Linked DNA regions of Duganella dendranthematis. The protein of the gene in region 1 interacts with the protein of each later gene in a pairwise test. Links are inferred from orthologs where the notes say so. Each region holds a gene or a part of one and is shown in the gene's direction. Other genes may lie near its edges. The genes, in order: gyrA and gyrB.

Region 1 (3,399 bases):
TTTTTTCATATTTTTCTTCCTTTCGGGGGTGATATCCGCAGAAAACTGCGCGACTTTGTGTTGCGTGGGAAGAATTCTACCACGCAGGGGCGTCACACTCATTTCCCGCTTGCGAATCAAGCAATTGACTTCTCGTCCATTTTGCCACAAGCGACTTGGGTCGTAAAAAAAGCTCCAACATGGCGGCTTTTCGCGTTCGACCAAAATGTTGTTTTGTTGCAACGTGATTGTCGATAATAATTGAGTAATGTGTCATGAATATTACAACTTGTTACGTGCGCGCAGTGTGCGCTACACCGCATGAATACGGCCTCGGCGCGGAAATGCGCTAGTTGCCTTGCGCGCATGCTAAAATCGACCGCTTGCCTGTCTCTTGGGAGAGGCTTAATAAACCACAGTAAACGACCGGCCAATGGATCAATTCGCAAAAGAAACAATCCCTATTTCCCTCGAAGAAGAGATGCGCAAGAGCTACCTCGATTACGCCATGAGCGTGATCGTGGGCCGCGCCTTGCCGGATGTGCGTGACGGCCTCAAGCCTGTACACCGCCGCGTCCTGTACTCGATGCACGAAATGAACAACGTGTGGAATCGCCCCTATGTCAAGTGCGCCCGTGTGGTGGGCGAGACCATGGGTAAGTATCACCCGCACGGCGACGCCTCGATTTACGACACGCTGGTGCGCATGGCGCAGCACTTCTCGCTGCGCTATATGCTGGTTGACGGCCAGGGTAACTTCGGCTCGGTCGATGGCGACGGCGCGGCGGCGATGCGTTACACCGAGTGCCGTCTCGACAAGATTTCCAGCGAACTGCTGGCCGATATCGACAAGGACACGGTCGACTTCCAGCCCAACTACGACGGCAAGGAAAAAGAACCGACCGTCCTGCCGACCCGCATTCCCAACCTGCTGATCAACGGCTCGTCGGGTATCGCCGTGGGTATGGCCACCAACATCCCGCCGCACAATCTGCATGAAGTGATTGCCGGCGCGCTGCACGTGCTGAACAATCCGGAATGCTCGATCGACGAGCTGATCGAACTGATCCCGGCGCCGGACTTCCCGACCGGCGGCACCATTTATGGCGTCTCGGGCGTGCGCGACGGTTACCGCACCGGCCGTGGCCGCGTGGTGATGCGCGCCAAGACCCACTACGAAGAGTACGGCAAGGACGGCGGCCGCACCGCCATCATCGTTGACGAACTGCCGTACCAGGTCAACAAGAAATCGCTGCTGGAACGCATCGCCGAAAACGTCCGCGACAAGAAGCTGGAAGGCATCAGCGACATCCGCGACGAGTCCGATAAATCGGGCATGCGCGTGGTTATCGAGCTGAAGCGTGGTGAAGTGCCGGAAGTGGTGCTGAACAACCTGTACAAGCAAACCCAGCTGCAAGACACCTTTGGCATGAACATGGTGGCGCTGGTCGATGGCCAGCCCAAGCTGCTGAACCTGAAGGAAATGCTGTCGTGCTTCCTGTCGCACCGCCGCGAAGTGGTCACCCGCCGCACCGTGTTCGAGCTGCGCAAGGCGCGCGAACGCGGCCACGTGCTGGAAGGCCTGGCGGTCGCGCTGGCCAATATCGATGATTTCATCGCCCTGATCAAGGCCGCGCCAACCCCGCCGGTGGCGAAATCGGCGCTGATGGACCGTTCGTGGGATTCGTCGCTGGTGCGCGAGATGCTGGCCCGGACCGGCGAAGGCACCACCGTCGGCGGTATCGAAGCGTTCCGTCCGGAACATCTGCCGAAGCACTACGGCATCCAGGCCGACGGTATGTACAAGCTGTCCGACGACCAGGCGCAAGAGATTCTGCAAATGCGCCTGCAACGCCTGACTGGCCTGGAACAGGACAAGATCGTCAATGAGTACAAGGACGTGATGGCGGAAATCGCCGACCTGCTGGACATCCTGGCCACGCCGTCGCGCGTGACCACCATCATCACCGACGAAATGACGTCGATCGTGGGCGAATTCGGCGATCCGACCAAGGACCCGCGCCGTTCCAACATCGAGCACAACGCCAGCGACCTGAACACGGAAGACCTGATCACGCCGCAGGACATGGTGGTGACCCTGTCGCACACCGGCTACATGAAGGCGCAGCCGATCTCCGAGTACCGTGCGCAGAAACGCGGCGGTCGCGGCAAGCAGGCCATGGCCACCAAGGACGAGGACTGGATCGACCAGCTGTTCATCGCCAACACGCACGATTACATCCTGTGCTTCTCCAACCGCGGCCGCCTGTACTGGCTGAAGGTGTGGGAAGTGCCGCAAGGCTCGCGCAACTCGCGTGGCAAGCCGATCGTCAACATGTTCCCATTGGCGGACAACGAGAAGATCACCGTGATTCTGCCGCTGTCGGGCGAGAACCGCACCTTCCCGGAAGACCACTACGTCTTCATGTCCACCAGCCTGGGCACCGTGAAGAAAACGCCGCTGAAAGACTTCAGCAATCCACGCAAGGCCGGCATCATCGCGGTCGACCTGGACGAGGGTGATTTCCTGATCGGCGCCGCGCTGACCGATGGCGAGCACGATGTGATGCTGTTCTCCGACGCCGGCAAGGCCGTACGCTTCGACGAGAACGACGTGCGTCCGATGGGCCGTAACGCCCGCGGCGTGCGTGGCATGAACCTCGACGAAGGCCAGCGCGTGATTGCGCTGCTGGTAGCCGAGAACGAGCAGCAGTCGGTGCTGACCGCCACCGAGAACGGCTTCGGCAAGCGTACCCCGATCACCGAGTACACCCGTCATGGCCGCGGCACCAAGGGCATGATCGCGATTCAGACCTCCGAACGGAATGGTCGCGTGGTGGCGGCAACGCTGGTGGAACCGACCGATGAGATCATGCTGATCACCACCGGCGGCGTCCTGATCCGCACCCGCGTATCGGAGATCCGCGAGATGGGCCGCGCGACCCAGGGTGTGACCCTGATCGCGGTGGAAGACGGCACCAAGCTGTCCGGCCTGCAGCGCGTGGTCGAGACGGACATCGACGAAGTCGAGCTGGAACCAGGCCCGGATTCAGCGACGGAGTAAAACTCACTCTGTGAGTAGCCAGCGGGGCCACGACTATTGCGCGACAATAGAACTGGCCCCGTTTTATTAATACCGTCATTCCCGCGCAGGCGGGAATCCATACGCAGCATGGGTCCCCGCCTGCGCGGGAACGACGGGCTGCAAAAGGAATGCAACGTGACTCACATCTATAACTTTTCCGCCGGCCCAGCCGTACTGCCGAAGGAAGTGCTGACGCAAGCAGCCGCCGAAATGCTGGACTGGCACGGCAGCGGCATGTCGGTGATGGAGATGAGCCACCGCGGACCGGAGTTTATGTCGATTTACAAGGCGGCCGAGCGCGATCTGCGCGAGCTGCTGGCAGTACCGGACAATTA
Region 2 (3,339 bases), 2.1 Mb from region 1 along the record:
GGGCGTCATGAAGATCAGCTCGACCAACGCCGACCAGGAAGAAGCGGTCGAAGAACTGGAAATCGACTACGGCGGCGACAGCGTCGATATCGGCTTCAACGTCACCTACCTGCTGGACGTGCTGAACAACCTGAAATGCGACCAGATCAACATCGCGCTGGGCGACTCGAACTCGTCGGCGCTGATCTCGATCCCGGAAAACACCGACTTCAAGTACGTCGTCATGCCGATGCGCATTTAATCGCACCACCGCCGTCGCCCCGGCGCCCGCCGGGGCCCAGAGAACGCATGCTCAGCATGGATTCCCGCCGCTGCGGGAATGACGTCCCAGTAATACACGCATATTGATTGAGAAAGCAGCACATGTCCGAAGAGAATGCAGTCCCCGCGGTAAAGAATGATGAATACGGCGCCTCCTCGATCCAGATCCTGGAAGGTCTGGAAGCAGTCCGCAAACGTCCCGGCATGTACATCGGCGACACCTCGGACGGCACCGGTCTGCACCACCTGGTGTTTGAGGTGCTGGACAACTCGATCGACGAATCGCTGGCCGGCTATTGCACCGAAATCCACGTCACCATCCACTCCGACAACTCGATCTCGATCACCGACAACGGCCGCGGCATCCCGGTCGGCCTGAAAATGGACGACAAGCACGAGCCGAAGCGCTCGGCGGCCGAAATTGTGCTGACCGAACTGCACGCCGGCGGCAAGTTCGACCAGAACTCGTACAAGGTCTCCGGCGGCCTGCACGGCGTCGGCGTGTCGTGCGTCAACGCCCTGTCCAAACTGCTACGCGTGACCATCCGCCGCGACGGCAAAGTGCACGAAATGGAATTCGTGCGCGGCGTGGCGCAAGACCGCCAGCTGGAAACCCGCGACGGCGTGCTGGTGTCGCCGATCAAGGTCATCGGCGAAACCGACAAGCGCGGCACCGACGTCCACTTCTGGGCCGACGAAGAAATCTTCACCCACGTCGAATTCCACTACGAAATCCTGGCCAAGCGCATCCGCGAACTGTCGTTCCTGAATAACGGCGTCAACATCAAGCTGACCGACCAGCGCACCGGCAAGGAAGAACTGTTCGCGTTCGAAGGCGGCACACGCGGCTTCGTCGAATACATCAACAAAGCCAAGACCGTGCTGCACCCGACCGTGTTCCAGGCCACCGGCGACCGCATGTCGGACCAGAACACCAACATCTCGGTCGACGTCTCGATGCAGTGGAACGACGCCTACAACGAACAGGTGCTGTGCTTCACCAACAACATCCCGCAACGCGACGGCGGCACCCACCTGACCGGCCTGCGCGCGGCGATGACCCGCGTCATCAACAAATACATCGACGAGCACGACTTCGCCAAGAAGGCGAAAGTGGAAATTTCCGGCGACGACATGCGCGAAGGCCTGACCTGCGTGCTGTCGGTCAAAGTGCCCGAGCCGAAATTCTCGTCGCAGACCAAGGACAAGCTGGTGTCGTCCGAAGTGCGCGGCCCGGTCGAAGAGATCGTCGCCAAGACGCTGTCGGACTACCTGCAGGAAAAACCGAACGACGCCAAAATCATCTGCGGCAAGATCGTCGAAGCGGCGCGCGCGCGTGAAGCGGCCCGCAAGGCCCGCGACCTGACCCGCCGCAAAGGCGTGATGGACGGCCTCGGCCTGTCGTCGAAACTGGCCGACTGCCAGGAACGCGACCCGGCGCTGTGCGAACTGTACATCGTCGAGGGTGACTCCGCAGGCGGCTCGGCCAAGCAAGGCCGTGACCGCAAGTTCCAGGCGATCTTGCCTCTGCGAGGCAAAGTCCTGAACGTGGAAAAGGCGCGCTTTGAAAAAATGCTGTCGTCGGAACAGATCACCACCCTGATCGCCACCCTCGGCACCTCAATCGGCCCGGACGAATTCAACGTCGAAAAGCTGCGCTACCACCGCATCATCATCATGACCGATGCGGACGTCGACGGCGCCCACATCCGCACCCTGCTGCTGACGCTGTTCTATCGCCAGATGCCGGAACTGGTCGAACGCGGCCACATCTACATCGCCCAGCCGCCGCTGTACAAGGTCAAGGCCGGCCGCGACGAGCGCTACCTGAAGGACGACGCCGAAGAAGCGACCTACATGATGAACGTGGCGCTGAACACCGCCGTGCTGACGCCGCGCGAAGGCGCCGAGCCGATCCAGGGCGAAGCGCTGGGCGAACTGGTGCGCCAGTTCAACCTGGCCAACGTCATCATGACGCGCCTGACGCGCATGATCGACCGCGCCGCACTGACCGCCATTATGACCGGCGTGCAGCTGGACCTGAGCACGCAGGCAGCCGCTGAAGCTTCGGCGCGCGCGCTGGAAGAGAACATCAACGACATCGCCGTCAAAGTCTCGGTGCGTTCGGATGAACTGAACGAACAGCATTTGCTGTGGGTCGAGCGCATGCACCACGGTAACGTCAAAGTCAGCTCGATCGACGCCGACTTCGTGCGCAGCGCCGACTACCGCGTGCTGGCCGACGCCGCCACCACCTTCACCGGCCTGCTGGGCGAAGGCGCCTACGTGCGCCGCGGCGAAGGCGAGCGCACCAAGGAATCGGCCGTGGTCGACTTCCACCAGGCGATGCAGTGGCTGCGCGACGAGTCGGAACGCGTGGTCTCGAAACAGCGCTACAAAGGTCTGGGCGAGATGAACCCGGAACAGCTGTGGGAAACCACCATGGACCCAACCGTCCGCCGCTTGCTGAAGGTGCAGATCGAGGATGCGATTGCTGCGGATCAGATCTTCACCACCTTGATGGGTGATGACGTGGAACCACGCCGCGCGTTCATTGAGAACAATGCGCTGCGTGCGGGGAATATTGACGTCTAATTCTGCCGAAATTCTCTGCAATTAATAAAAGGGGCTATACGGCCCCTTTTTCCATTTAATCTACTTATAAAATTCTTATGGCCGAGAAGAAGAAAAAAGACTCAGCAGTCACACCTTCTGTTTCATCTTACTCAACCGCAAAGCTTCCATTCGAGACCGATGAATTACGCACCTATTTAGAGCGGTTTTTTAATAGGCTGGTAGAAAATCTATTAGATGGGCGGCAAATTAAGATAGGTAACTTCAAGTGGGGAATTTACTGGTTTTATGACTACGATAATGAACCGACTGCAGTAATTGCACTCAGTGCCGTCTGATCAACTCGCTACGACTACAGTATTAAGGATATCTAGACCGACGAAAGAAGTCCAGCGCCACAAGCAGTCTTATCACCATCGTAAGCAACGGCTCGTCCACGATGGTGACGCTCGCTAGTAGCAAGCTGAATAGGGAAGACGCCCTTACATTTCGGGCACATAGCCA

Evidence for each region.
Region 2: the proteins of gyrA (region 1) and gyrB interact in binary tests that used the Escherichia coli proteins (3 or more experiments, as listed by UniProt). The link is inferred for Duganella dendranthematis from one-to-one orthologs.

What each region holds. Positions count from the first base shown.
Region 1 is NZ_CP051684.1:4,147,909-4,151,307, forward strand. What follows is about bases 75-3,243. They hold gyrA (DNA gyrase subunit A), read left to right. Parts: upstream 75-412; coding sequence 413-3,043; downstream 3,044-3,243. Other genes in these bases: serC (3-phosphoserine/phosphohydroxythreonine transaminase), read left to right, coding at 3,200-3,243. Also shown: outer membrane protein OmpA, read right to left, coding at 1-9; more of serC, read left to right, coding at 3,244-3,399. UniProt on the Escherichia coli protein: A type II topoisomerase that negatively supercoils closed circular double-stranded (ds) DNA in an ATP-dependent manner to maintain chromosomes in an underwound state.
Region 2 is NZ_CP051684.1:2,042,649-2,045,987, forward strand. Bases 1-3,109 are described here. They hold gyrB (DNA topoisomerase (ATP-hydrolyzing) subunit B), read left to right. Parts: upstream 1-363; coding sequence 364-2,856; downstream 2,857-3,109. Other genes in these bases: dnaN (DNA polymerase III subunit beta), read left to right, coding at 1-241; HH213_RS09485 (hypothetical protein), read left to right, coding at 2,934-3,109. Outside these bases: more of HH213_RS09485, read left to right, coding at 3,110-3,173; HH213_RS09490 (PAAR domain-containing protein), read right to left, coding at 3,206-3,339. UniProt on the Escherichia coli protein: DNA gyrase negatively supercoils closed circular double-stranded DNA in an ATP-dependent manner to maintain chromosomes in an underwound state.